One region of the Labrenzia sp. THAF35 genome, then DNA from elsewhere that is predicted to be linked to it. Evidence: riboswitches for the same ligand, from Rfam matches in the RefSeq annotation. Region 1 holds a riboswitch; each other region holds the start of a gene.
The links. A riboswitch is a leader RNA that binds a small molecule or an ion and turns the genes downstream of it on or off. The one in region 1 is predicted to bind cobalamin.
Positions count from the first base shown of each region.

Region 2: linked by a shared signal. The riboswitch ahead of FIU93_RS17165 (hypothetical protein) and the one ahead of cobU (bifunctional adenosylcobinamide kinase/adenosylcobinamide-phosphate guanylyltransferase) in region 1 are both predicted to bind cobalamin.
Region 3: linked by a shared signal. The riboswitch ahead of FIU93_RS30770 (CbtB domain-containing protein) and the one ahead of cobU (bifunctional adenosylcobinamide kinase/adenosylcobinamide-phosphate guanylyltransferase) in region 1 are both predicted to bind cobalamin.

Region 1 is NZ_CP045380.1:4,616,261-4,626,101, reverse strand. It holds gene FIU93_RS21245 (ROK family protein) at 1-106, opposite strand, end outside; gene FIU93_RS21240 (N-acetylmuramic acid 6-phosphate etherase) at 361-1,242, opposite strand; gene FIU93_RS21235 (GntR family transcriptional regulator) at 1,448-2,209, shown strand; gene FIU93_RS21230 (SIS domain-containing protein) at 2,215-3,255, shown strand; gene nagA (N-acetylglucosamine-6-phosphate deacetylase) at 3,252-4,406, shown strand; gene FIU93_RS21220 (cupin-like domain-containing protein) at 4,476-5,384, opposite strand; tRNA gene FIU93_RS21215 (tRNA-Asn) at 5,750-5,825, opposite strand; cobalamin riboswitch at 6,160-6,378, shown strand; gene cobU (bifunctional adenosylcobinamide kinase/adenosylcobinamide-phosphate guanylyltransferase) at 6,411-6,962, shown strand; gene cobW (cobalamin biosynthesis protein CobW) at 6,959-8,092, shown strand; gene cobN (cobaltochelatase subunit CobN) at 8,127-9,841, shown strand, end outside.
Region 2 is NZ_CP045380.1:3,746,186-3,756,026, reverse strand. It holds gene FIU93_RS17190 (hypothetical protein) at 1-67, opposite strand, end outside; gene FIU93_RS17185 (iron ABC transporter permease) at 221-1,282, opposite strand; gene FIU93_RS17180 (ABC transporter substrate-binding protein) at 1,336-2,271, opposite strand; gene FIU93_RS17175 (ABC transporter ATP-binding protein) at 2,289-3,062, opposite strand; gene FIU93_RS17170 (DUF1636 family protein) at 3,059-3,463, opposite strand; gene FIU93_RS17165 (hypothetical protein) at 3,453-3,731, opposite strand; cobalamin riboswitch at 3,838-4,051, opposite strand; gene FIU93_RS17160 (S9 family peptidase) at 4,195-6,279, shown strand; gene FIU93_RS17155 (hypothetical protein) at 6,484-6,882, shown strand; gene FIU93_RS17150 (LysR family transcriptional regulator) at 6,887-7,813, opposite strand; gene FIU93_RS17145 (putative quinol monooxygenase) at 7,913-8,221, shown strand; gene FIU93_RS17140 (DUF2798 domain-containing protein) at 8,228-8,446, shown strand; gene FIU93_RS17135 (RidA family protein) at 8,464-8,838, shown strand; gene FIU93_RS17130 (GNAT family N-acetyltransferase) at 9,034-9,525, opposite strand; gene FIU93_RS17125 (cytochrome c) at 9,554-9,841, opposite strand, start outside.
Region 3 is NZ_CP045382.1:112,062-121,902, forward strand. It holds gene FIU93_RS30730 (phosphate/phosphite/phosphonate ABC transporter substrate-binding protein) at 1-273, opposite strand, end outside; gene FIU93_RS30735 (cytochrome c peroxidase) at 273-2,126, opposite strand; gene mntR (manganese-binding transcriptional regulator MntR) at 2,246-2,701, shown strand; gene FIU93_RS30745 (phosphatase PAP2 family protein) at 3,071-3,925, shown strand; gene FIU93_RS30750 (M23 family metallopeptidase) at 4,212-6,215, opposite strand; gene FIU93_RS30755 (DUF1636 family protein) at 6,850-7,176, shown strand; gene FIU93_RS30760 (hypothetical protein) at 7,179-7,703, opposite strand; gene FIU93_RS30765 (CbtA family protein) at 7,781-8,479, opposite strand; gene FIU93_RS30770 (CbtB domain-containing protein) at 8,481-8,651, opposite strand; cobalamin riboswitch at 8,684-8,911, opposite strand; gene FIU93_RS30775 (recombinase family protein) at 9,283-9,841, shown strand, end outside.

The DNA of each region.
Region 1 (9,841 bases):
AGTCAGATCCGGGTGTCGCTACCCGGCCTTTTTCCGCAACGGTTCCATCCGCTTGGAGCTCTCCATGTCGGATGAAGGAGCCGCCAATATCAAAACAGGTGGTCATCGCCTGTTCAAACGCCTCTGGGTTATATTTGTTAACGTCCAGTTATAATACCAATATGCAACCAATCGCATTGGTAGTAAACCAAAAAAAGAAATTGGCATCATTTTTTAAAGGAATTGGGCGGCTGACACCTGTCAAAAACAACGGCTACATCGCGCAAGCTCAATAGTGCCGTGAGAAGGCTCAACCTGCTGTTTGTGGGCGAGATTATGTTCGAAAGTGTGCCCAGTGTCTGTTGGAAGCGCGGGCACGTGTCAAAGGAAAGGACGCAAGTTTCCGCTGTGTTCGTTGAGCGACATTTCGGCGCTTTCCGCGTCGAGGCCTTCTCGAATCATGAGAACCGCAACCTTCACTCTGCCTTGGGCCTGCTGGAGCTTTTCCGCTGCAGTTTCTGCTGTACAGCCCGTCAGATCCTGAAGGATGCGATAAGCGCGCTGGCGCAGTTTTTCATTATCCGCAACCAGATTGACCATGTGACCACGAACTGCGTGTCCAAGCCTCAGTGCCACCAATGTAGAGATCATGTTGAGTGCAGCTTTTTGGGCGCTTGCCGCCCCGAGACGTGTAGAGCCTGCGATGATTTCAGGAGGTGTTTTCAGGAAGATCGGAAAATCTGCCTGACGGAGGAGGGGAGTGTCTGGATTGTTTGCCAATGCAACGGTTTTTGTGCGTGCCGACTGTGCACCTCTGAACGTGCCAAGAGTATAAGGAGTTGATCCACTTGCAGAAACTGCAATCAGGATATCTCCTTCTCCAAGGCCTGATTTTTGAAAGTCAGCGAAGCCGGCTTCCTCGTCGTCCTCATATGTGCCGGCAAGGTGAAGCAGGTTTGCAGCCCCCCCGGCATAGAGCATGCGCATGCGCTCAACGGGAAAGCCGAACGTTCCCGGCAATTCCAGGCAATCCGCCAGGGCTGTCAGTCCGGCACTGCCGGCACCGGCATAACCGATTTTTCCGCCTGAAACAGTGACTGTCTGAAGTGCTTCGGCGGCTTTTGCGATCTCCGGAATGGCCGTTTCGGTGGCATTCAGCGCATCTTTCTGCCGTTGCAGCAGCAGCGACAGGACGTCTTCATCAGACTTTTTGGACAGGCCAATGGAAATCGGATCGCGGTCTTCGGTCGTCGGCAAATTCATGGTTCAGGAACTCGGAGGCACACCAAGTTTCGTATCGCGGAATTAAGTCTCTCAAGGCAATCACGCTTCGGGAACGTTTCCGTTGGGTGCTCCATCGGTGGTGATGCAGGTTCGGAAATTGTTTTAACACTTGATTTTCGGTTTCGATAGAGTTTAAATTGGTATCTGAAAGGTATTATTTTCATCTCCTAAGGCGCCCCTTTTCATGACTGACTTCATTTCCTTGCTGGAAAATGGTGACTGGTTGGCGAATTCCAGCGGTCCCCGATACCTGCAGCTGCGGCGGCGCATTCAGCAGGCTATTGACGACGGCGTGCTGAAGGAGAATGAGCCGCTTCCGTCTGAACGCGAGATTGCCTCCATTACGGATCTGTCCCGTGTGACGGTGCGCAAGGCAGTTGCCGGGCTTGTTGAGGATCAGGTCGTTGTCCAGAAGCGCGGCAGCGGATCCTTCGTTGCGCCCAAGGTGCACAAGGTTGAACAGCGCCTTTCCAGCCTGACGTCCTTTTCCGAGGATATGGCACGCCGTGGTCTTTCCGCCAGCAGCGAGTGGCTGCGCCGCGGACTGTTTCCAGCTTCGCCTGAAGAAATGTTCACGCTCGGTCTCACGTCAGGACAGCGCGTTGCCCGCGTCGACAGGCTTCGCAAGGCAGACGGCACCCCGATGGCAATCGAGCGGGCCTCCCTTTCCGAGAGCGTCCTGCCTCATCCGGAGCGGGTCACCACGTCTCTTTATGCCATCCTGCGCACGGCCGGCTTGCAGCCTGTTCGCGCTATCCAGCGCATTTCAGCCCGCAATCTTGAGCCTATCGATGCCGATATTCTGGGTGTGCCGGCCGGGTCTGCCGGGTTGAAAATAGAACGTGTGTCCTATCTTGCGTCCGGAAATGTCGTCGAATTCACCCGTTCCGTTTACCGCGGCGATGCATATGACTTCATCGCCGAACTTCAGATTTCGGAAGACTAATCCTGATGATTGAAGCAAGTACCATGGCCACGCCGACGCACATGCGCCGGGAAATCGAAGAAATCCCGGACGCTGCGCGCCGTCTGTTGGCCGATGGACACCCGTTGATCCGCGACATTGCAAAGAAGGCAGGCGCGCCGGTGTTCCTGGCAAGCGTCGCTCGCGGTTCTTCTGACCACGCTGCGACGTTTCTCAAATATGCCTCGGAGATCTACCTTGGTCTTGCCATGGCCTCTCTCGGCCCATCCGTTTCCTCGGTTTACGGTGGCAAGGTCAAGCTGGGTCAGGCTCTTGTGATTGCAATTTCCCAGTCCGGCGCCAGCCCGGACAGTCTCTCGGTTGTGGAAAGTGCAACCGAGCAGGGGGCTTTCACGGTAGGGTTTACCAACACGTCGGGAAGTGAACTGGCAAAGCTTTCCAGCGCCGCGATCGATATTTGCGCAGGTCCTGAGCGCAGCGTCGCCGCGACCAAGACCTTCGTCAATTCCGTCTTGGCGGGCTTGCTGCTTTTGGCGGAAATCGGAGCTGACAAGGAACTGCTCGATGCGTTGGCTGCCTTGCCGGAGCATTTTGAAAAAGCAATCGACAAGGACTGGCGCGCGCTTGCCAAGCCGATCGAGCAGCGGGGTTCGCTTTATGTCATTGGACGCGGACCTGGTCTGGCAATCGCAAATGAAGCTGCGCTGAAATTCAAGGAAACCTGCCAGATCCATGCGGAGGCTTATTCGTCCGCCGAGGTAATGCACGGTCCTGTCTCGATCGTCGAAAACGGATACCCGATCCTGGCACTTGGCGTGCGCGATGCAGCCGAAGAGGGGCTAGCCCAGGCTGCGGATCGCATGGTGGACCAGGGTGGAAGTGTTTTTGCAACGACCGACAAGGTGGAGCGGGCAGAAAAGCTGGCGTTCCAGGCAACCGGGCATCCATTGACCGACGCCTTGGTGCAGATTGTTTCTTTCTACGCCTTCATCGAATGGTTTGCACGGCAGCGCGGGTTCAATCCGGACGTTCCCAAGCACCTGAAGAAAGTCACCCAGACCGTATGACCTCCACAACCGCCTATCTCTGCAGCCGGGTTTTCGATGGTGAGAAAATCCATGCGAATGCTGCCCTGCTTGTCGAAGATGGCAAGGTGGCTGGCCTTCTTTCGGCCGATCAGGTGCCCGTTGGCGTAGAGACTGTCGATCTTGGTGACGGCATTCTCGCGCCGGGATTGATCGATCTGCAGGTCAATGGCGGCGGCGGCTTGATGCTGGGGGATGCGGAAACAGTCGACGATATCGAACGTATTTGCGCCGCCCATGTCAGCCTCGGTACAACAGCCCTGACACCGACTTTGATCACGGACACGCCCGAGGTGACGCGAAAAGTCGTTGATCTGGGAATTGCCGCCTGGTCGCGGGGTGTGAAGGGGTTTCACGGTCTGCATCTCGAAGGGCCGCATCTGTTCGCGGGGCGCAAGGGGGCGCATGACCCGAATCTGATCCGGCCTTTGAACCGCGAAGATATGGCGCTTTACCAGCGCGCGGCGCGGGAATTGCCAAGCCTCATCATGACTGTTGCACCGGAAACGGTGCCGCCAGAACAGATGCGGGAATTGGCTGACGCGGGAATTCACATCAGTCTTGGCCACAGCGGAGCAACATACCGGCAGTGCAAGACAGCGGCTGAAGCGGGTGCTTCGATGGTCACCCATCTTTTTAACGCCATGAGCCCGTTGCAACACCGCGAGCCCGGCCTTGTGGGCGCCGCGCTCGATCTGGGCGCGCTCAACGTGGGCATCATTGCTGATGGTGTCCATGTCGACCCGGTCGCGATGCGGGTTGCGCTCAAGTCAAAGACTGGCCCGGGCAGGATCTTTATCGTTACCGACGCCATGTCCCAGACCGGCACCCATGTTACGTCCTTCTTTCTCGGAGGTCGGGAAATCTTTCGCCGCGATGGCACATTGACCCTCGAAGACGGCACGCTTGCCGGCGCCGATATAGATTTGCCGGCGTCCTTGAAGTTTCTCACCGGCACACTCGAGCTTCCGGTTGAAGCTGCTCTTGCAATGGCGACCAGTGATCCTGCGGACATTCTCGGGCGCCCGCTCGGTCGTTTCGAAGAAGGCTATCCGGCTGACTTCGTACAGCTTGGCAATGCCTATGAGGTCGAGGGCGTATGGATTGCGGGAGAGCAATTCTCAAATACGTAGCCCGGCATATACGCTGGTAGTCTACATACCGCGCCGAACTTGTGGGATTGGTGGCTGCGCGTTCGCCGGTTAGGTCTTGTCGACCTTTTTCAGCGTTGAGCGAACGTTTGGAAGTGTCAGCAGCGTATTCGGTATTTGCAGCAATTCCTTGAAGAAGCGGCTGACCAATGCTCCGCGGCTTGGCGTATAGGGCGATGAAATGAACGATTTCAGACCCCAGCCAATACCGCCAACATTTGGAAGGGCGCGGATAGCGGTTTCGTAACAGCGCCGAACCAGCGCGGAATCACTGTTCTTGAATGAATGCAGCAGGCCGCACCGCTCCATGTCACGCTTGAATTCCTTTGAGATGACCGAAGTTTCGCGTTTCGTGAAAGTCCAATTGATGTTGATGTTCTCGTCTTCCTTGGCAACCACCCGGTGGTACCAATGTGGCGGCAGATAGAGAAGATCGCCTTCCTCCAGATCGAATTTGTAGAACCGCTTGTTCCTCAGCAATCGCTCTTCGTCTTTCAGTAGAGAGAAGTTGGTGAACGGGTAGCACGGTAGCGGTGTTTCGGGCGAAACCAGTACCCATTCCTTACGGCCCTTCACCTGAACTGTGATGACATTCTCGGCGTTGGTATCGTAGTGGAACTCTGTCCGGTTGTTCCTGCTGTTGATCCAGAACCTCCAGGCAACGGAATCTTGCATTATCCGATCGGACGCGAGGATCTCCTTCAGGAAATCCGGCATCTCGATATCTTGTTCGAGTACGGGGGAGCGGCTGACGAAAAAGACACCTCTGTCGCGGACCTTTGGCAGTGTATGGAGTTCTGCTCGTAATCGGCCGGATTGCCACCTTTCCCGCGCGGGCCAGTTTTTCGCTAGTCCCTTTATCAGCAGGGGCTGTTCCTTGTCGCAGTAGGCTTCAAGAAATTCGGCATAACCTGGTGCTGCGGTTACGGTGGCAATGGTGTGTGTGTTGTCGCCGCTCATAAAAGGTACCACGCATTTGAAGATTTGCGGGTTCAGGGGTGCTGGATTTAGCTGCGATTTTCCATGATGCTCCCTTTGGAGAAATCACGATAGGAGCAACCTGGAGCTTTATCAAGAAGCGCTATTCAAAGACGCAGAGCCACTGGAGGCGCGATCTTCGTTAAAAACGTAGCCAGGAAATGTTGTTTAGGAAGATGATACGGAACGTTACTGCTGCGAAAGACGCGTTCGCATCAAATGGCTGTCGATTTTTGAGGCGGTGCAGATTGTTGCAAGATCAAACGTGAATAAGATCAATCCGGACACTGAACAGTGTTCCAGTCTTCAGAAACGCAGCATTCGGGAGGATTAGGAAGAGGTGGTGATGGCTCCCCAGGCCGGACTCGAACCAGCGACCCAGCGATTAACAGTCGCTTGCTCTACCAACTGAGCTACTGGGGATCACCACGCTCGGGGCCAGCGCGTTGCCGCCCCGTCGATGGAGATGCGTATATCAAAGGCTTGATCCGTTTGCCAAGCCCCCGAGGGCGTTTTTTTCATCAAGCCGTCATTTTTTTGATCTCGGTGTGGAAAACTCGATATATTTCAGATGGCTAGGCGTTCTGTCGAGCTTGGAAAACCCTACGTTTCGCGACGATTGGAACACCCCGGGCAGGCTAAATCCGCTGTGCCTTTTTCTGACTTTGTCGCAAGAAGGCGTCCTTGTTGACTGCCTGGCCGATTTTCAAGGTTAGTCGTCAGCGACTTTCTGCTGCTTGTGTCGGCCTCAAGATACGTTTAGGAAGAAACCGACGGTTCCGGAAAAGGCCTTGCCTGATCCGGATGAAACGGGAATCCGGTGCGGTCTTTTTCAAGTCCAGATCCGGAGCTGCCCCCGCAACTGTGAGCGGTGAGTGGCTGTACGAAAACCACTGGCGTCCTGATGGGGCCGGGAAGGGGTACAGACCGCGCTGAGCCGCAAGCCAGGAGACCGGCCGTCACATTGTCAACCCTATGGCGCTGTCGGGCGGACGGCTGGGAGAAGGAATGACGCATTCAAACGGCGAGAGGACGACGCTGGTCCTCGGCGGCGCCCGCTCCGGAAAAAGCCGGTTCGCGGAAAAGCTTGTCCATGAAACCGGTCTGCAAAAAATCTATATCGCGACTGGTGCTGCCCACGACGATGAAATGGCCAGCCGGATCGCCGCTCATAAAGATCAACGCGGCCCGTCCTGGCTCACCGTGGAAGAACAGCTCGAACTTGCAGCGGTGCTTGAAAACGAATGCAGGCAAGACCGGGTGGTTCTTGTTGACTGCCTGACCCTGTGGCTGTCGAACCTGCTGTTTGCAGACAAGGACATCCCCGCCGAAACGGCACGACTTTGCGCGGTTCTGAAGGAACTTCAGGGGCCGTGCGTTTTCGTTTCCAACGAAGTTGGTATGGGGATCGTGCCGGAGAACCGTCTGTCGAGGTCGTTCCGCGATGTGCAGGGACGACTGAACCAGGATATGGCGCATAGGTGCCAACAGGTCGTCTTCGTTGCTGCGGGCCTGCCGATACTTTTGAAACCCACATCACAACCGGATATCAAATTATGACCACTTCATCCCTGCAGCCGGGCGCAAAAATTCCGGCAACGATCGTCACTGGGTTTCTCGGAGCAGGCAAGACCACGCTGATCCGCAATTTGCTTACCAACGCCAATGGCAAACGCATTGCCCTTATTGTCAATGAGTTTGGGGACATGGGCTTCGACGGTTCCCTGGTGAATGGATGCGCTGATCCCGATTGCGCCGCGGAAGAGGTGGTTGAGCTTACCAATGGCTGCATATGTTGCACCGTTGCCGACGATTTCCTGCCAACCATGGAAATGCTGCTCGCGCGGGACAATCCGCCGGAGCATATTGTTATCGAAACCTCTGGCCTGGCTTTGCCGCAGCCGCTCGTTCGGGCCTTCTCCTGGCCGAGCGTCAAGCCGAAGGTAACGGTAGATGGTGTTGTCACGGTGCTGGATGCTGCTGCACTCGCCGAAGGCCGGATCGCACTTGATGAAGATGCACTTGCCGCGCAGCGTGCCGCCGACGAGGCGCTTGATCATGACAGTCCTGTTGAAGAACTCTTCCACGACCAATTGCGTTGCGCAGACCTCGTCGTTCTGAACAAGGCTGATCTCGTCTCCGAAGACGCTTTGAAGCATGTGCATGAGAAGATCGCCGCCGATGTTCGTCCGGCGGTTCACGTGGTGACATCCGAAAAAGGCACGCTTCCGATTGAAGTTCTGCTCGGCAGAGGCTCTGCTGCCGAGGACGATATGGCTGATCGGCACGAGCATCATCACCATCATGATGACCACGACCACGACCACGACCATGACCATGACCACGATGATGATGATCATGATCATCACCATGACGACCATCATCACGATCATCACCATCACGATGATTTTGAAAGTCACGTGCTGGCAGTCTCGTCTTTCGCCAGCCTGAAAGATGCAGAGGCAAAGGTTCTGGAAGCCATGGCGCAAAAAGGCGTCCTGCGCATCAAGGGGGCCGTAAAAATCGAGGGCAAGGCAGCACCTGCAATGGTTCAAGCTGTCGGACCGCGTGTCGAAACCTGGTTCGCCGCCGGCGCCGAGAGCAGTGGCAGACTGGTCGTGATCGGTTTGAAGGGCCTCGACCTGACTGCGGTTCGCGGCCTGCTGGGTGAATTGACGGCTGCTGCCTGACACGCTGGATAGAAGCTGGAAATAAAGACCAAGCATGCACATTCTCGCCAGCCAGACGCGCCGGATCGATGACGGTGGGGACGCGGTCGACCTCGGCCAGTCTCCAGCCGACATTCTGTTCCTGTCCGCTGCAGACACCGAACTGGGAAGCTTTGCCGCTGCGCAATCACGGCTTGGAACAGGCCGGGCAGGCCTGCGGCTCGCCAATCTCATGGCCTTGTCGCATCCCTATTCGGTGGATCTTTATGCCGAACAGACCGTCCGTGGGTCTCGGCTGATCGTTCTGCGAATTCTGGGTGGAGTGGAGTACTGGCGCTACGGCCTGGAAAGGTTTGAAGAAGAAGTCCGCGCGAATGGCATCGATCTGATTGTCATTCCGGGCGACGACAAGTGGGACGAAGAACTGACGTCTCGCTCCACCCGATCACCAGCTGAAGTGCATCGCTTCTGGCGATATTGTGTGGAAGGCGGCGCGGAGAATTACGCCAATGCCTTGAGATATGCAGCGCACCTGATCGGAAAGGGAGAAGAGCCCGCGCATCCGGTGCCTCTTCCTCGCGCGGGTATCTATCTTGCTGGCAAGGCCGCCCCGGATATAGCGCAACTGAAGGCCTCCTGGCGGGATCCTGAAAGACCTGTTGCAGCGATCACTTTCTACCGCGCTCTGGTGCAAGGTGCCCAAACCGCACCACTGGATGCGTTGATCGCTGCTCTCGACAAAGCCGGCGTAAATGCACTGCCGATCTATGTTTCCAGCCTGAAGGAAGCGGAATCCGTCGCCGTTCTGGAAAGCCTTTTCGATGAGGCACCGCCTGATGTCGTGTTGAACGGTACTGCCTTCGCCGTCTCGAAGGCCGGAGCAGCCCATCAGCCGACACCGCTCGATCGACCCGGCAAACCCGTGTTGCAGGTCGTCTTTTCGTCTTCGTCCAAAGAGGGCTGGGAAGACAGCGATCAGGGCTTGTCGATACGTGACCTCGCCATGCATGTCGTTTTGCCGGAGATTGACGGCCGGATCTTGACCCGTGCTGTCTCCTTCAAGGAAGAAGGGGTCTTCGATGAGGCCACCCAGTCGACGCCGGTTACCTTTACGCCTGTTCCGGATCGGATCATGTTTACCGCGGCGCTTGCGGCCGCCTGGGGGAAACTCGGCCGGAAACCGGCCGCAGCCAAGAAGTCGGCCCTTATCCTGGCAAACTATCCGAACCGGGACGGGCGTCTTGCCAACGGCGTAGGGCTCGACACGCCTGCGTCATGCGTTCATTTGCTCAAGGTCATGGCCGCCGCGGGCTATGACGCCGGCAAGGTTCCAGCAAGCTCCGCCGATCTGATGGAAATCCTGACTTCGGGCGTAACCAATGCCCTGGAGGGCCGATCAGCCAAGGAAGAATATCAGGCCTTGTCGCTTCAGGACTACGAGCGCTCCTTCGACCAGTTGCCCGACGTTGTTCGGTCAGCAGTTGTTGATCGTTGGGGAGCACCGTCGGACGATCCTCATGTAACGGATGGCCATTTCCGCCTGGCCCTGCACCGGTTCGGCAATCAGGTGGTCGGTATTCAGCCGGCGCGTGGCTACAACATCGATCCGAAGGAAACCTACCACGATCCGGCATTGGTGCCGCCGCACCACTATTTTGCCTTCTACATCTGGCTGCGGGAACAATTCGCCGTCGATGCCGTCATTCACCTCGGCAAACACGGCAATCTGGAATGGCTGCCCGGCAAGGCACTGGCCCTGGCTGAAAGCTG
Region 2 (9,841 bases), 870 kb from region 1:
CGATCACCATGCCGATAATGATCCGGATGTGGGTGAATTCCGCAAGATTGGTGGGAAGTTTGTCCATGTGGGTCCGTTTTGGTCTCGATAAAGCAACACTATACGAATGCTGCCTGATGGAAACCGTCGAGATCTGCCACAACGAACCTTGAGCCTCGCTCTGACCAGCGGCCGTTCAACCAGGACCGGCTGAACGGCCGAAAGCGGTCCGTGCGAGGGTCTAGTGTGCCTGACCCGTGCGGGAGCGCAGGAGGAGCACGAAGAAAATGCCGCCAATCAACCCGGTGACAATGCCGATAGGCATATCCTCGGGGGACAGGAGCGTTCGTGCGATGATGTCCGCCCAGATCAGAAAGATTGCGCCAAGCATCATCGATGCCGGCAGAACCCGGCTATAATTGCCCCCTACTAGGAAGCGGGCAATATGCGGCACCATCAGCCCGACAAAGCCGATGATGCCTGAAAAGGCTACCATCACACCGGTGATCAGAGCACCCAGCACAAATACCGTGAGACGGAAACGGGCAACCGGAATGCCGAGCGTCGACGCGGTTTCATCGCCGATGGTCATCGCATTGAGATCGGCAGACCGCAGCAGAAAATACGGCGCCACCAGCAGCAGAATGCCAAGCGGAAACGGCAGCTGAGCCCATTGGGCAAGACCGAGACCGCCCAACATCCAGAAGACAACCGTATGCGTTGCCCTCGGATCTCCCAGAAAAATCAGGATATTGGCGATCGCCATGATGATGAAGGACACGGCCACACCGGCCAGCACCAGCCGGTCGGCACTGGTTGCAGATGCAAACCGCGTCACCCCGAGCACCAGAAAAGTTGCCGCCAATGCTCCGGCGAATGCCATCAGCGGAACGGTCATCAGCCCCAGGAAAAGACCAGTATGCAACAGCGCAAGAATGGCGCCAGCCGCTGCACCGGACGAAATGCCGAGCAGATGCGGATCGGCCAGGGGATTGCGCGTGACAGATTGCAGGGCGGCCCCGACAACGGCCAGACCGGCACCGACAAACCCGGCCAGCAGCGCCCGCGGAAACCGGATTTCCCAGACGATAGCCTCCCGGCCCTTGGACCAGTCCACGTCGAAATAGCCGGGCACCACGCCGTTGACGAGGACCTTGAAGACAGTGCTGCCCGGGATCGGCACCGCACCTGCACCGATGGCGGCTACAATGGAAATAGCCAACACCAGCACGCCGGCCAGAAGCAATACCCCATTCCCCCGCAACCGGCGCAGGCCAGCGCTTTTGGCCGTGAGCAGGCTCATGCCGGTCTATCGTTTCTGCCTGCAACGGCAGTTCGAAGCATCTTCTGCAAGGCTCACTCTCCCCAGAACGCTTCGGTGAGCTTTCCGATGGCCTTGAGGTTCCGCGGCCCCGGGGTTGCCTCGACATAGTCCAGCACGACAAAACGGTCGTTCTTGACGGCTGCAATATTGGCCAGGGCGGGATTGTGTTTCATGAAGTCGCGTTTCTGGTCAGCCGTCACTTCGCCGTAGTTGACGATCACGACCATGTCCGGGTCTTTTTCCACCACGGTTTCCCAGTCGACGGTCGCCCAGCTCTTTTCAAAATCGTCCATCACGTTGACGCCGCCGGCTGCCTCGATAAGCGCTGTCGGCATGGCATATCGTCCGGCGGTGAAGGGCTTGTCCTCGCCGCTGTCGTAAACAAAGACCCGCAGCGGCTCTTCACCAGCAGGCACCGTTGCCGCGATCCGGTCCAGCTCCAGCTTGTAGGCCGCAACAAGATCGTGCGCGGTGTCTTCAACACCGAAGATCTTTCCGAGGTTGAGGAGGTCGTTATAGAGATCCTGCAGAGACGCCTTCGGCTTGTCGCCGATATGAATGCAGGATTCGGTCAGCTCGTAGACCTTGATGCCGAACGGCTCCAGCGTTTCAGGCGTCACTTCACCACCCACCTTCATGCCGTAGTTCCAGCCGGCGAAGAAGAAATCGGCGTCGGCCCCGATCAGCACTTCCTTGCTCGGATATTTCGACGCGAGTTCGGGAAGTTCGGCAACGCCCTCACGCATTTCCGCGTCCAGCGTCTTCCAGCCTGAAATGCCGGTATATCCAACCATGCGGTCGCGCAGGCCAAGTACCAGCATCATCTCGGTCAGGTTGACGTCATTCGAAACGGCTGCTTTGGGCGGCGTGTCGAAGGTCACCGTGCGGTTGCAGCTTTCCACCGTCGTTTGCGCAATTGCCGGTACAGACAGAAAGGTGAGCGCGAGGCCCAGGGCAATTTTTTTCATATTAAGTCTCCAGAAATTCAAAGATGGAAGGTCAGGTAGCGCTCGCGGCTGGCAGACAGTTGCTCCAGACGGACCTGTACCGAATAGGCTTGCTCAATGTTGCCGGGGGTCAGCACCGTCTCCGGCATTCCCTGGGCAACCAGTCGGCCCTCATGCAACAGCAAGACCTTGTCGCAGACACGGCTTGCCAGGTTGAGGTCGTGCAGGCTGGTGACAATGGTAATGTCCAGATCGGCAATCAGCTCGACGATCTCGAGCTGATGACGGATGTCCAGATGGTTCGTCGGCTCATCCAGCACCAGAAGCCTTGGTTCTTGCGCCAGCGCCCGGGCCACCATCACCCGTTGCCTTTCCCCCCCGGACAATGTGCCGAAGGCTCTTTTTGCATAGGACAGCAGATCCATTTTCCCGAGACAGTCATCGACGATCTCGGCGTCCCGCTTGCCTGCGCCGGCAATACCGGTTGCATGGGGACGCCGACCGAGTGTGACGATCTCGCGCACGGACAAGGCAAAGTCGGTCGGCTGCTCCTGAAGCACGGCGGCGATCGTTTTGGCGGCCTCCCTGGCACTGATGTGCCAGAGATCCGTGCCATCCAGAAGGATTTCGCCCGTTTTCGGTTTCAGGAAGCGATAGAGCAGCCGCAACAGGGTGGATTTGCCGGCACCATTGGCGCCGGCAATTCCAAGAACCTCACCGGCAGGCAGACCGAAGCTGAGCGGATGCAGAATGGTTTTGCCCTGCCCCGTCTTCCAGCTGACCTCCCGGACAAACAGATCGATCCCCGTCATGAGAACGCCGTCCCGTCAGCTTCCGAAACGATCATCGCTGCCGGAAGCCGGCCTTGCGATGCGCTCCAGCGCTTGCCGTGGCTTTCCTCGGTCACCTCGCATCCATTTTCAATCTGGCGATACCGATTGGCGTAGTCGACCAGGTCGTCGATGTCCGTATCGTCCTCAATGTCCCCAAAGAGGTAGATCGCCTTGTCGGTGGCCTTGAATGCCAGCGTGCAAGGTCTCGAACAGCTCTCCATGTCGGCTGTTCCACTGATTTCGAATTCGTCTCCAACGACAGGCACTGCCTGTGCCATTGCACTCTTCAGCTTGCAGATCAGCCCATATCCGGGATGGCAAGTCTGCCCATTGTGACGACAGGTCGTGCAGACAAATATCTTGTGCGGATCATTGCTCATGACGCGCCTCCACGGCTTCTGCCAGTGAACCGACAGGAGGCTGCGGAAAAGCAAAGGCATTGCTTTCCTCGTTGCACAGGGCACGGCCGGATCGGGTACGTTTGGCACAATCATCATGTAATGTTATTACATTACCCATGTTCTTGCTGACAACAGATTTTTGAAGCCCATCGGGAACCATCGCGCGTGCTGCGCGCGTCGCCAGCGGATCAGCCTCGGTCAGGAGGTTGGCAAGTCTTGAGAATTCAGCAGAAAATTTCCGGTTCATATCGCCCTCCGCGATTTCGCGGGGCAGTCAGGAACCGAATGTGCAACTTTGCCGGCAGGTGCCGATTGGCCATGTCACTCACTCCTCCGGGGCACCCCGCCCGGGTTAAGGTTTAAGGTGAAATGGCAGGTCTCCTGACTTGCGGGTCATTGCTTGCCTGATCCTTCCCGGGGTCTCCCCAGTGGCGCTTTCAGGTTTGCTCACCGCTCACAGTTGCGGGGGCAGTCACGGATTTGCAGCCTTTCGGGCTCGTCGCACCGTGTTCCCTTTTAATCCCGGTCCGGAGTTCGGAGTCGGGAACCATCTCTTCCTAAGTGCGCGAACGCCTGAAAAATGTCAAAGACTTTTGCGGGTCGCCGCTCTTGTCCGAAAGCACGACAGGATGGCCAGGAGGCGGAAACACCCTGCCGCCTCGGCAGTATTGACCCTTGCCTTCAAGGCTCAAAAATCTTACCTCCGATCCATGAAACAGGATGCCCTTCCCCCGCGCGCCGCAGCGCGCCCCCTCACCCTTGAGACCCACGGCATTACCCGCCAGGACGATTTCGCCTGGCTGAGGGCGGACAACTGGCAGGAGGTCATGAAAGACCCGTCCGTGCTGGATGCCGACATCCGCAGCTATCTGGAAGCGGAGAATGCCTATCACGAAGCGCAGATGGCGCCGACGAAGGCTCTGCAGGAGAAGCTTTTTGCGGAAATGCGCGGCCGCATCAAGGAAGACGACAGCTCGGTTCCTGCTCCCGACGGCCCCTTCGCTTACGGCCTCAAGTATGAAACCGGCGGCCAGCAACCGGTTTTCTTTCGCACCCCGCGTGACGGCGGCGCGGAAACGGTTCTTCTCCATGGCGACAAGGAAGCCGAAGGAACGACATATTTCCGGATCGGCGGCGTCAGCCAGTCGACGGATCACAAGCTCATCGCCTGGGCCTATGACGACAAGGGCTCGGAATATTATTCACTGAAGCTGCGCGACGCCCAGTCTGCCAAGGATTTCGACTACGCCATCGAGGATACGGGCGGCGGCGGCGTCTTCTCGGAAGACAGCCGCTATGTCTTCTACGTTCGCCTCGACGCCAACCACCGGCCCTCGAAACTCTTCCGTCACGAAGTCGGTTCCGATCCGGCGAGCGACGTTCTCGTCTACGAGGAAAAGGATGCCGGCTTCTTCATGGGCGTCGGCAAGACCCAGTCGGGCGACACGATCGTCATCGACATTCATGATCACGAGACCTCCGAAGTCTGGATGATCCCGGCCACCGACCCGACCGCCGAACCGGTGCTTGTCGCAGAGCGCGAGACCGGTATCGAGTATTCCATCGACGATCACGGCGACACACTCTACATCCTGACCAACGCAGGCGGCGCCGAGGACTTCAAGATCGTCACTGCGCCTAAAGGCAATCCCGGCCGCGAAAACTGGTCCGATCTTGTGCCTCACAAGGCAGGATGCCTGATCCTGTCGCATTGCGTCTACAAGTCCTTCATGACGCGGCTGGAGCGCGAAGACGGATTGCCGCGCATCGTGATCCGCCGGCTTGCAGACAACATCGAGCACTCCATCGCCTTCGACGAGGAAGCCTATTCGCTCGGCCTTGGCGGCGGCTACGAGTTCGACACGAGCACGATCCGCTTCACCTATTCCTCGATGACAACGCCATCGCAGACCTTCGACTACAATGTCGAGACCCGCGAGCGTGTTCTGCGCAAGGAACAGGAAGTGCCTTCCGGCCATGATGCGGACGATTATGTCACCCGCCGGTTGATGGCTCCCGCAGCCGACAGCGAAACCGTGCCGGTGTCTGTGCTCTACCGCAAGGACACCAGGCTCGACGGCTCCGCACCTCTGCTGCTTTACGGCTATGGTTCCTACGGCATCACCATTCCGGCGAGCTTCAACACCAACTGCCTGTCGCTGGTCGACCGGGGGTTCGTCTACGCCATCGCCCATATTCGCGGCGGCAAGGACAAGGGCTTCCACTGGTACAAGGATGGGCGGCGCGAGAACAAGAAGAATACCTTCAGCGACTTCATAGCCGCAGCAGACCATCTTGTTGCGGAAAACTTCACATCGCACGACCGTATCGTCGCTCAGGGCGGCTCGGCCGGCGGCATGCTGATGGGGGCGATTGCCAATCTGGCACCGGAAAAATTCGGCGGCATCATTGCCGAAGTTCCGTTTGTCGACGTTCTGTCGACCATGCTGGACGACACGCTGCCGCTCACGCCGCCGGAATGGCCGGAATGGGGCAACCCCATCACGGACAAGGCAGCCTACGATTACATCGCGTCCTACTCGCCCTATGACAACGTCGAGGCAAAGGCCTATCCGGCCATCCTGGCGGTAGGCGGATTGACCGATCCGCGCGTGACCTACTGGGAGCCGGCCAAATGGGTTGCCAAGCTGCGGGCAACCGGCACAGGTGACAAGCTGCTGATGCTGAAAACCAACATGGAAGCCGGTCATGGCGGCGCTTCCGGCCGTTTCGACCGGCTGAAGGAAGTCGCCGAAACCCAGGCCTTTGCCCTTTTGGTGACCGACAAGGCCTGACACTTCGTCAGACCCGAGGATTTTCCGGGCGTGCGGAGCAGTTCGCACGCCCGGGAACCTAAATTCCTTTCACACGCCCTTGCGGGTACCACCCGAGCGAACGTGACTTGATTTTGACCAAGTCTTCGGCTCATGTGAGAGTTGTTGCAAATCAATCAATTGAACGGTCCTGGACCGTACCGATGCTGTTCACTGGAGCCCGTGATGACCTGCTACCGCACACTTCCGCACCGCCTTGCTGATGGGCTGAAAAAGGGGTTGCGCCTGGTTCCGGTCATGGCCGCCACGCTGAGCCTTGCCGCATGCCAGTCCTATGACACGACCGGCGGCAACGTAGTGGAAACGCTGCTGTTCTCCCCCACCTTCACCAAGAACCGGCAGGACATCCCCAGCACCTACAACACAGCTTATGACTGCCGCACCTTTACCGGCAGCGGCTGGAAAGGCATTGCCGGTGGCAAGGTCTTCAATTTCAGCCAGAAATACATCATCTCCCAGGCCGGTTGCTTCAAGACTCAAGGCGAATGCAACGCATGGCTTGCGGTCATGTCCAGCTACATCGATCAGCCGCGCTACATCCGCTGCAATCCCTACACAGCGTAGGACATCAAGCGGATCTTGCAGGATCACGCTGGACGACAGTTCCCTGAAACACGGGAAGCGCTGCCATGAACGGTTCCATGTAATCAAGCAGGCAGCGCGCCCGGGCGTTGAGCAGCCGCCCGGTGGGCCATACCGCAAAGATATCCCGTTGCTGCCCTTGCCAGTCTGCGAGCACAGGTGTGAGGCGGCCTGAAATCAGGTCATCGGAAATCTCGCTCACAGGCAACAGTGCGAGCCCGTGACCGTCGCCGGCCAGCTGCCGGGCAAGACTGATGTCATCGACAACCACACGTGCATCGACAGGCACGGTTTCGCGGCAGCCTGTTTCCCGATTTGTCAGTTGCCATTGCGGAAGCGTGGACACCCGCACCACCTTGTGCCGGCCGATCTGGTCCGGACTTTCCGGGGCACCCGCCTGTTCAAGATAAGCAGGCGCCGCAACGAGAACCGTTGCCACCACCCCGAGACGCTTCTGGTAAAGCCGCTCATCGGTTTGGGGTCCGGCCCGGAGGGCAATATCGACCCTGTGTTCCAGCAGATCCTTGTTCTCGTTGCTGAGCGTCAGCGTCAGCTGGATCTCCGGATAGGTCTTGAGAAAATCCGACCACATGGGCTGCAGGATGCCGATGGAAATATTGGTAGGCGCCGCCACCTTCAACGCTCCCCGAAGACCGTGCAGATCGGTGCTTAACCCGTCCAATGTCGTCTCAGCGTTTTGAACCAGGTCGGCAAAGGCCTCGAAATACGCCTCACCCGCCACCGTCAGATCGAACTTCCGCGCGGAGCGGAAGACCAGCTGCGTGCCTATGGTTTCCTCCAGCTTCGCCAGGCGCCGGGTCACCGTTGCCGCAGGCAATCCGAGATGCGCGGCAGCCTTTGCCAGGCTTCGATTACGCGCGATATGAACAAACAAAGCGATGTCGTCGAGCATGATTTCATTTTCAAAATTTAAACTCTCATTATTCGATATAGATTGAGATTAGAGAAATCAATAAATCTGTCTTCGTCCTTAAACGCAACGGAGACACTCATGGGCAATTACTTCATCAGCGCTGGTATCGAACTGCAACAAGGTGCGGAGCGGACCAGGGCAGAGACGGAACTGCGCCGACTTGTGGCTGAAACCCAACACGAACCCGGTTGCAATTTCTTTGAAATCCGGCAGAACCTGCAGGATCCCGACAAGTTCACCCTGTGGGAAAGCTGGACTGACAAGGACGCCCTGGCCGCCCATTTCGAAATGCCGCACACCAAGGCCTATCTCGCGCAGAACCTGACACAGGTCAGCTACATTGAAGAACTGGGCGAAATCGGCACCAGCGAAGCGATCAAAAGGTAGTCAGTCATGAAGAACCGATTGATCGCGACGTTGCTGATGTCACTGGGTCTGTCGCTCTTGATGTCGTGCTGGGTCACATTCCTGAACCTCGGCTGGAGCGACAGGTTCTTCTGGCAATGGATGAATGCCTTCCGTCTGGCCTGGCCCGCTGCTGCCGTCATCGCCTTCTTTCTTGGCCCGCCCGTGCAAAGGGCAACGCTGTTCCTTTCAGCCCGCCTGCCGTAATCAGAAAAGGAAAAACGATGCCTCTTGCCCGACAGAATTTCGAGGAACTGGGCCTGCCGGCAGGCCCCTATACTCACGCCGTTCGGCATGGACAGACGGTCTATACATCCGGTTTCACAGCTTTCGGCACACCTGCTCAGGCCGATTCGGCCGGCCCGCAAATCAAGGCGGTGTTCGCTCAGCTGCACACGATCGCCGCCCACTATGGAAGATCACTGAAAGATCTGGTGAAAGTAACCGTGTTCGTCACCGACATGACCGACTTGCCGGAAATCCGGTCAGCCCTTGCAGAACTCTATGAAAATGAGGTTCCTGCCAGCTCGCTGGTCTGTGTTGCCGCTCTGTTTCACCCACAGTTGAGGGTCGAAGTTGAAGCGATCATTGCAACCTGATCGATGAACGACTTGCAACCGGATTGAGAAATACGTATTATACCTTAGTTGAATAGCAATGGACCGGCTCTACAACTTGATGGAGATACCCGTTCCAACTTCTTGAATAACTGTGCACGGGCAAAACGACCCAATAATAAAAAGCGAAACTTGACCACCTGCTCGCAGGTGGTTTTGTTTGAAAGCGTCAGTTGTTCACCCGTTCAGTTGCTTTTTGAAGAAAACCGTCTCCAGGATCGGCGTATCGTAATAGGCGCCAACTTGCTCAAACCCCGCGGCTTTATAGAGCTTGATGGCACCCGTCATGCTTGGCAGCGTGTCCAGCAGCATCTCCCGGTAGCCGGCGGCAACCGCCGCTGCAATTACAGCCTCCACCAGCGCACCACCCACACCCTTGCCGCGTCCGTCCGGCAGGACGTAGAGCCGCTTCATTTCACACGCGCCGTCTTTTCCGAACGCTCGCAGGCCAACACAACCGAGAACCGAGCCTTCCTCATCCTTCGCCAGGAAAAGCGCCCCGGACGGCGGCGCGTATTTCCCCGGCAGACCTGCAAGCTCTTCTTCAAAGCCCTGGTAGGAAAGGTCGATGCCGAGCCAGTCGACATAGGCCCGAAACAGGTGCCGGATCGGCGCCAGGTCGCTTTCGGTTGAAACGGGTACGATTGAAATTTGCTGCGATTGAATCATGGAATGACAAAATGTCCGCGTGGTGTCGTCAGTTGGCTGTCGGCGCAACGGGCGGGATGGCTTTCAGGTAGGCGGCTATCGCTTCACGATCACTGGCAGGAAGCTTGGCCATGTTTTCCTGAACATGCACCATTTCACCGCCGACGGAATCGTATTCAGGCGTGAAGCCGCTTTCCAGATAATAGGCAATATCGCTTGCGCTCCAACTGCCGAAACCACCATCAACCGGCGTAATGTCCGGAATACGGCCTTTTCCTGTGGGAGCCGGTGCGCCACCGAGCCATTTCGCCAGATCCAGTCCCCCTGCAAAATTTCG
Region 3 (9,841 bases), on a different replicon from region 1:
CGCGAGAACAAATGGCAGGGCGCCCATGAAGGAAATGTCAGCATCGCCGTTTCGAAGCGCCTCGACGGCGGCTGCATGGTCAAAAGTGACGAAACCGGTGACGGGGACGCTCATTTGCTCCGAAAGCCAGCCGGTGATGACTTTGATATCTCCCAGAAGCTTTTCCGGGTTCTCCTGCGGTATGAAGGCCAAGGTCAGACCCTCCTCGGCGGCAAAAGCCGGCAGGACGAAGCTGGCGGAGGCAGCGGCCAGGAACGTGCGGCGGTTCAGCATCAAAACATCCTCTCGTCAATTGCGGCCTGCATGGTATTGAACTTTTGCCATTGCTGTTCCGCCTCGCCCCAGTCTCCTTCAGCGCTGGCATCGCCCACGGCCCTCAGGATAGCGCTGAGTTCATAGATTTCGGGTTTTGCCGCCTGATTGGTCATCACGCTGGCGTCGGCTGCAAGATCCGGCGCAACCGTGTCGATGAGCAACGCGATATTCTGGGCATCACGGGCGGGCAGAAGTGTGTCCAGGGTCGACGCGAAGGTGGTCAGCTCTTCCCAGGACAGGCGGAAGACACTGTCACGGCCTTCAAAGCGCTGATAGGGCTCTTCGCCATCGCCGATGGCTTCCAGATACGCCGTCAGGTCTGCTCGTTGCTCTTCGTCCAACCCAAGATTCCTGGTGTCGTTGAACCAATCCACAACGCTGGCCAGCGTCGGCAGCGAACCGTCATGCATATAGGGGGCGGTGAAGTTAATGTTGCGCAGCGTTGGCGTTTCGAAGGCTGTGGCCGTGCCTCCGGGGAAAGGCCGCTCTGAGCTCCCGATATCGTGTGTCAGTCCATCCGTGAAGTTCTGATCCGGCGTGTGGCAGGACGCGCAGGACTTGCCGTTCAGTCCTGGAAAATCAGTATTGAAGATGGCTTCACCCTGCTTTGCCGCGTCGGAGGCCTTGTCGGTCAGCCGGCCTGCCCGGTCGATTTTCGGGTTCGGCAGCCAGTCGAACTCACGGACATAGGCGACTAGCGCATCAAGCTGGAACGGGGTCGGCTCCTTGCCGGCAAATTCGGTAACGATCACGTTGCGGATGAAGCGGCGCAGACTGGGTTCGCGTCCGTCACGGCCATAAGGCGCGGTGAACCGTATACCGCGCATCGACGGCGTATCGAGGTGATCGTCCTTCCGGTCATTGAACATCGGATTGAAGAAAGCACCGTCGACATCCATCCCCCCGGGGCGATAGCTGAGGCCCGGAATGAAGAACTCCCTGTTGATGTCAGATCTGTTATGGCAGGTGGAACAGGCAATCCCAAGTTCCTGCGCCGGACCGCCGAAGATCTCAGGACTGTCAAACAGCATGTCGCCATAAGCGACAAGCGGCAGGTTGGCTTCGTCTTCACCGGCTTCCTCGAATTGAAGAATAAGGCGCGGCAGCTCGCTTTGATCGGCGATGTTTGATCCCGGAGGCAATGTTGCGGGCAGTTTCACTTCCGGTCCAGAAAGGAAAACCGTTTCCGGAACAGGAGCCAGCTTGTCACGAGTTGCAAATTCTGCCGGCAAGTAGTTGGTACGAATGTAATCGGAAACATCTTTGCGGGCGTTTGCGAATTCTGCCTTGTTGCTTTCCTGTCCGCCTTGGCCCAGAACGCCGCCACTGCCCAGGGACGAGTTTAGGATGAGCCATGCCCTGCCAAGCTGGCGAGCGGCAGGCTCATCGGCGGCGCGAATAGCATCTTCAAAGGCGCGGTAAAGCGTTTCGGCCTTGGCCAACTCAGTGGCTGCTTCTGGAGTTCCGAGCCTGGCATCCGCATTTTCCAGGTGACGCAGTATCCCCTGAGCAACGATGACCGTTGCCGCTTCAAACAGCGCCTGCCTGTCCTGCACTTGAAGAGCACTGTTAAGAGCAGCGGCTTCCTCGTCACTTGCTCTGGAAACCGCGGCATACGGCAGTGAGCTGCCTGGAACGGCGCGGTTCCAGCTGGCTTCAATTTTCTCCCAGGGGACTGGGGAAAGGTTTCCCAGAAACAAGGTGTGCCGATAAGCGGCTGCACGTGGAGCCCAGGGGGCTTCTTTGATTGCGGTGGCTTGCGCGGTTAGCGGAACAAGGCAGATCGCTGCGCTGGCAAGGAGAGTTTTCATAGCTGCGCCTATTATATTTAGACTAGGCTAAATTTCTTAGGATGATCTAACGCATTGTCAAGTGACTAATTTCACGGCATACACAATCACCATGAAAACAAAGAGGATGTGTTCCGTTCATGACCGGTCCTTCACCCAAGGTGTCCGATAGAAGTGTCGATGAACAGGCCAGCGGGTTCGAGGCTGTGCGCACCGCGCACCAGAGTGAAATGGTCGAGGACTATGTGGAACTCATCGCGGAACTGATCCACCTGAACGGGTCTGCGCGTCCGGTAGAAATTGCCGAACGGCTTGGCGTTGCGCAGCCGACGGTATCGAAAAATCTTGCTAGGCTGAAGCGAGAAGGTCTTATCCTTAAGGAGCGCTACCGCGATATACGTTTGACTGAGGCGGGCCGCCAACTGGCGGAAGCCTGCCGCAAGAGGCACAGGATTGTCGTCGATTTCCTGGTTACACTAGGAATTTCCGCAGAAGTGGCCGAGCAAGACGCGGAGGGTATCGAGCATCATGTCAGCGAAGAGACGCTGAAAGTGTTTCAAGATTTCGTGAAAAGAAACGCGCCCGGCACCGACTGAGCACGGCTCGAGTTGGTGGTAACATTTCGTCAAATCAATCTTCTAAACCCAGCAAAGAGCATATTGAGTAGAATGGGACCAACCTGTGCACTCAACGCGAAGCCACAAAACTAATTGGAACCCCGCGGTGGGTCGTGCAGCGACTTACCCTTGATCGGCCAGAAACTCTAATCGCAAGTTGTACAGCTGACGACGCAAGATCAGCTCCAACGCAGAAGGCCAGCGCGAGCAATCGACGTTCGAATGAACCGGATTGAGACATCCAACAACAGGTTGACGGTTAACCCAGAAAGTCCGCTTGAACACATCTCCGGTTTGTTGGAGCGGGCGGCATTTTGACACCTGTGAAACACCTCGGACACCTTCTAGATGCATAGGATCAATCCTCGAAGTTCGATCAAAATACCGGCGATGAAGAACAAAGTACCTATTGAAAACAGCCCAAAGCCGATTCTAAAGAAGCTGACCGACTCCTGTGTTTCACATCCGATGATTTCGATCGGGTTGTATGTCTGTGCCGTGTCGCTGTTTTTCTTTATCTTTCCCGGTGCCGATATTTGGTCGAGCGGATTGTTTTATTCAGAAGTTTTCGGTTTCTGGGCGAAGAACATGGCGTTTCTCAGAGACGTAAGGTATCTCGGCATATTTCTAGTTCAGGTGGTTGCGACTACTTGTGTTGCTGTGTTCGTTCTGAAGTTGCTTATCCCCGATCGTCCACCGCTCATGCCACTCCGCCAACCCTTGTTTCTGCTGTCGACTCTGGTTCTTGGCCCCGGCGTGCTCGTAAATTTGATCTTGAAGGACAATTGGGGTCGCCCGAGACCGCAACATGTGGCTGAGTTCGGCGGAGACCTACCCTATCAAACTGTCTGGAAAGTCACTGACTATTGTGACCGAAACTGTTCTTTCGTCTCTGGAGAAGCGTCTTCCGCCATTTGGTTGACTTCAGTCGCCTTTCTAGTTCCCGCTACGTGGCGCAAAGCGACGCTGCTATTCGTGTTGCCGCTTTGCTTCATCCTGTCATTAAACCGAATCGCATTCGGCGGTCACTTCCTTTCTGACACATTAATTTCCTGGGGCGTAACGCTGCTGCTCAGTTTCGCAGTCTTTCATCTGCTCTTTCAAAGAACGCGGCCAATTGTGAGTGATCGTTCGTTGGACGAATGGATGACCGCTCTTGGAAGATTTATGCAACTGAGTTTTCAAAGACTAAGGCGACGGTAAGCAAAATTTTATTGAATTACCTTTCGTTTCCCAGAGTTTGATCTTATGGGCGCTGATTTCGTGCCGGAGGAGATTTGCAGCCAAAGACTTCCGATATCATGCACTGCGGCACACGACGCGTCAGAAATGTATTTTGAGTCTAGCTAACAAGCACTCAGTAAACGTGTTGCAGTACTGTTGGCGTTACCGGCGGCACGGATCCTAATGGTAACGCACACTTGCGGTGGCCTTAGTGCAATTAAAAGGATCGAAAAACCTCTAAGATAGACCTCTTTGTAGTTCAACATCAGATTGCTTGATTGAACGCTTCCTCATTGTAGTCATGTTGCAAAATTCGAGGCCTACGGGCGTCACGTAATAAGTTGTCGATTGCACTGCGTTCGGACTCAAATCTTTCGCGCATTTCTCTATCGAGCACGCGTCCTTCTGGAAGTCTGGCTCGCATTGGATCCAAAGGTTGGCCATTAGCTAGCATCTCGAAGTGAAGGTGAGGTCCTGTTGAAAGTCCAGTCGAGCCAACATAACCTATGATTTGTCCCTGTTTGACGCGAACACCTTCCTTTATGCCTTTGGCAAATCCGGTCTGATGATTGTAGGTGGTCGTGTACCCATTGGTGTGTCGAAGTTCAGTTCGCTTCCCATAGCCGGAACTCCAACCTGCCTTTATCACGGTACCATCTCCAGCAGCCATGATCGGTGTCCCGCGCGGAGCAGACCAGTCCACTCCCTTATGCATTCTTGAATATTTGTAGACGGGATGCCGACGCATGCCGAAGCCGGATCGGAACTTGCCACCATCAATCGGTTTCCTGAGCAGGAACTTTTTTGCGCTTTGGCCGAACGCATCATAAAAGTCAGTAGCTCCATCGTCAGGCGTCCGGAAACGGTAAAATTCCAGCGTTGTCTTGCCATTGCTCAGCGCAGCAAAGTGGATCTTAGATCCGAAGTTACGGTCATCTCTGGAGTATAGCAGCTCTATGGTAGCACCAGGCCTAATGGAGGCCTTGAAATCGATGCTAAAGGACAACATGCGAACAAGTTCATTTACAACGTTTTTTGGTATGTCTTGCTCAAGTGCAGTTTGATAAAGACTATCGTATAGCGCTGGCGTTGGCCCGCTGTGGGAGACACGATCCGCGTCAGCAAAGGCTGCTGCTGGAAAGGTGCTAGGCGGCCGGGCTTTGATGTAATCGCCGCCGTCTGATTGGGCAACGGTCGCTTCGTGTTTCGTATCGCTATACAGACTGATACGCACGGGCAGCTTTCGCTCCGGATCGTCCTGTGAGGGCGCGTACGCTATTCGGAGTCGTTGTCCGTCTTCAAGTTTGGAGATTCCATACAATCGCTGAAACGCAAGTGTGATCGATGCAGCTTCTACTTCTGGAACCTGCTGATTTAGGAGGGTCCCCGTAAGGTTTTGCCCCTGAGCCACTGGCACAATGCTTTCATCCATTCCGGCTAACCGAATATCGTCATCGCGTTTTGACACGAAAGAAACGTTTTCCGGCGTTATCCGAACCGCATAGCGCTCCAAATCTGGCTGAAGCGCCAAATTGAAGTCGAAACGCCCAGGATCAATCACTGCTTCATAATCCATGTTAGTTGCATCCACCGAACGGGTCCGGATAAATTTGCGAACTTTCAATTCAATTTCCGATTCTGACAACGTCTTGTCCAAATCGAAATCCGTGTTCGATGATGGAAATGGTGTAAGGCTTATACTGACATCATTGGCCAATTTCACACCGTACAGCGAGTCGGCAAGAAGAGAAGTTGCAACTCCCTCGGTTGCCCCTGTCGCTTCTTTCTCCGCACTCCTAGAAAATATGTTCAGCGTACTGAAGGCCGGAATTTGAGATGCAAGCGACGGGTCTTTCTTGGTAGCAAGCGTAGCGCTGATGAAAATATGTGGTTGAGCGCGAATGTTGTCTCTGTCGCCCTCACGGGAGACAATATTCACATCTATTAATTGCTTGCTGGAATATTCAGTCGCCGATCGCAGAAACCTGTCTTCTTTGCTGTAACCGTTGTTCGAGATCGACAACTCATTCAATAAAGCACTCGAGGATTTCGCCCTTTCAACTTCGTATTGGCCATCAAAGGCAGCGAATAGCGCGCCGCCCATCAAGAACAGGGATGTGACGCCAGTGAGTGCTGAACCAGCGAACCAGCGCAGTGAAACCCCTCGTCGGTCCGACATGCCATACACCCCTTCGTAACCAAGCAGCGGCGGTTCTTGACCGAGCTCGATTTTTGAGGACTGGGGGTTTTGGGTAGCGTCAAAGTGCATTGCTATCTTTCGGAAGTTAAGCAACCAATTTGTGGATCGAATTCGTTCGTGCAGCGCGGTGTCATTTGATTGCCATCACCATTCGAACATATCCCGTTTGTTGTTGGTTACATCCGCGAAGAGGCTACCTCTTCGTTCACCAAAGCTCGCAGTTCTGCCTCGCCAAACGAACTAAGGTGACGGCCGTTAACGAAAAACGTGGGTGTCTGGGTTACGTCTAAAACTTCGGCATCGGCGCGGTCCTGATTAATACTCGCTGCTATAATGCATTCTGGGATCTGAGTTCGCGTAGCTTTTGGGTCGTTGCCGGCCTCTTTAGCTACATTGGTCGGGGCACAGAACACTAGCCAGTAAGCGCGCGCAGGCCCGTCGCGGTCCAGCAGAATGGGCAAACCTATAGCCGTTACCTGTTGCCAGGAATTCACGAGATTGCGATTGGGCCATAAGAAGTTCCTGAGTCGGGTTTCCAAACTGGTGAGTTGTTTACACCCTCTAGCCACTTTAGGTTCAAGCGATTTCGCAATTGTCGGAATGAAATTGTTAAACACAGTACGATCTAACTCGCATGACGAATAATGTATTGCTTTGTACGTTTTCGCTATGCTGTGCCACCGCTCCTGTCAAAGGTGACCGAATGAACCGTATTATCGTTTGCAGTACATGCAAATGCGACCCTTCGCCAGATCTTGATGCATTGCGTCGATCGTTGAACGAATCAGGAATGGCGATTGAGGTTACACAGATTGAATGCATGGGGGCCTGTGAACAACCGATTGCGGTGGCGTTTCAGGGGGTTGGTAGAGCGGCATACCTTTTTTCAGGCCTCATCTTTCCAGACGACATTGCTGACATCATCTCGACGGCCCGAAATTTTCTGGCAACGGACAAAGGCTGGATCGAAGACGCCCGACCATGTGGACGTCTCCGTTTCTGCCTCAGAGCGCGCATTCCGGCGCTATAAGCCTATTCCACGTTCACAGTCACCGTAGCCTTAAGCGGTTCCGTCTCGACAGCGAGCATGCGGTGATCGTTGGAATTGAGCGTAACCTCAACCGTCGCATCACCTTTTGGAAGAGTCGGCAGGTGGAGCCATGCACTGTAGTGCCGCGCGACCTTCACGCCATTTACATATACGTGGGCATGGCCCTCGCCCAACACATGATCCGAGCCTGCCCGCTCCGGAGCAAAGCTGAAATTTTCCGTCATGATATGAAGATTGTAGCCGCTAACCGGATCCTTCGAGACACTGATTTTCAAGGACGGTGCATCGGGACCGCCAGGTACAGAGGTAGTCCTGTTGTGGTTGTGGCCAGCGGTTTGGCCGGAATGATTAGTTTTGAGCTCCACTGATGCGGTCTGCATCTGGTGATCGCTGGCTGATGAGTGGTCATGACCGTCAAGAGCGACACCATTGCTTGCGGCAACAACAAAGCCGATGCCTCCGCCAAAGACCAGCCCGATGGCGAAGAGTGCGAGAGAGCGTTCCATGGGGTTTCAGGTTTCCTTAAAAAGAAACCGGGCAAAACGAGATGTTTCGCCCGGTCGGTTATGATTTAGATTCCGGATCAGGCCGCCTGCGTTGCGCCGACCCTCGCCCCCTCGCGCTGCCAGAAAAAACCTGCAAAACAACCAAGCAGAAGCCAGGCTGCCATTCCGACGCCAAAGGCACGGCTGGCAAACATTGCCCCGATCTCGGTCGGAACTGGGCCGGTGAAGGTGTCCGGCTCTGGCGCGCCGATCACGTGTGGTGCCAGCAGCAGCATTGCTGCTGCGCCCCAAGCCATCCAATTGCGGCCGAATGCGATCAGCCACAATCCGGCGCCTGCGGTAAGGACGGTCGCCCACCACCAGATCTGCCGGGCAAAAACATCCGCCGCCGCGACGCCGGGCACTTCGGGAGCTAGGCTGAATCCGGGCGCGAAGTGGAACGCGACGAACCCTGCAACACCCCAAAGCAGGCCGTTGCGACCCGTTATAACCGCACCGCGCATTTCGGCAATTGCCATGCCGGCGAGCAGAATGAAGGCATAACCGGTATAGGTGAGCATCGTGAAGATGACGCTCAGGCCATCGCGCAAAGGATCGATCCCGCCCAGCTCTTGTTGAGCGCTGACTGCCTCGGTTCCGAAATGGACCAATTCCCCCGATTCATAAAGCTCCGCATGGAGAAGGACTGGCTGAACAAAAATAAGCTGTAGCAGGGCCGCGATAAGCCCCGCCGCAGCACCAGCGAACAAGCCGCTGACCAAGAGGCGAGTCAGCATTTTAGTGACACGGGAATCCGGTCGCGTGGCGCACATCGTGTGCTGCGTCGTGCAAAGCGCTCGCCTGCACGTGACCCGTGATCGAAATAATCGCGACACCCAGTACCGCAGCAAAAGCAAGCGATACGATTTTCGTCGCGGAAACGGTGGTTTTTGCAGATTGTGTCGTCATTTTATCCTCTTTGCTGTCACACCCGACAGAAGGGTTTTCAGTGAATGTCTGGCAGGTCTCCTGGCTCGCGGGTCGTGGCGCTTTGCCGGGCCTTCCCCACAACATTCGTTGCAAGTGGCATGTCCGGTCAGCACTCTCCGCATACAGTCGCGGGGGCGGCTTCGGCTCCTGACGCCCTGCATGGGTCCGCCATATCCGAATTCCCTGTTCGTTTCCCAGCACTTTGTGCCGAATGGAAAACCAAACAGGTTTTATTATGGCGCATTTTTTTTGATCGCGAAAGCACAAATCCGACACGTAATTGATGCGTTCGCGATGACATTCAATGCCTGGGAACTTGCACACTGTCGGTGCCGAAGCTCGATTTCAAGCCGGTCGACAGGCGACGGGGAATAATGATGGATCAGACTGTTTTCTCTGTCGGGATATCGAAAAATTCCTGCCGTCCCTGGTCCTTGAAAAGCAACCGCCGGGCCATCTTTCACTCCATACTATGACTGCCGATGACCCATGTCTGTGTCCGAAAACGTCCGATTGCGTACAGGGGCAAAACACCCTGTCCACAAATTACCTTGACATCATTCTGGACAGCTAACTAATTTGAACAGCCTTTTCGGACAGGAATGACGCTATGTCACGCACCTTTGCCTATACCCGCGTGTCAACGACCGGACAGACGACGCAAAACCAGTTAGAAGAAATCCGGGCGGCGGGGTTCCAGGTCGACGACCGCCGGATTGTGACCGAGACTATTTCCGGCAGTGTGCCGATAACGCAGCGTCCGGAATTCGCTCGGCTGGTGGACCGTTTAGAGCCGGGCGACATTCTCATCGTGACGAAACTCGATCGCCTCGGCCGGGATGCGATAGACGTCAGTTCAACAGTAAAGGCATTGGCCGACGAAGGAGTACGGGTATACTGTCTTGCACTTGGCGGTGTCGACCTGGCGAGTTCCGCCGGCACGATGTCCATGAACGTGCTCAATGCCGTTGCCCAGTTCGAGCGGGATTTGCTCATCGAGCGAACGCAGTCAGGCCTAAGACGTGCCAAGTCCGAAGGGAAAGTTCTGGGTCGGCGGCCAAGCCTGACAGACAGCCAAAAGCAAGAGGTGCGGGTTGCGCTGAGTTCCGGCAAAAGCATTTCCGCCATAGCCCGTGCATTTGGTACCAGCCGTCAAACAATCATGCGGG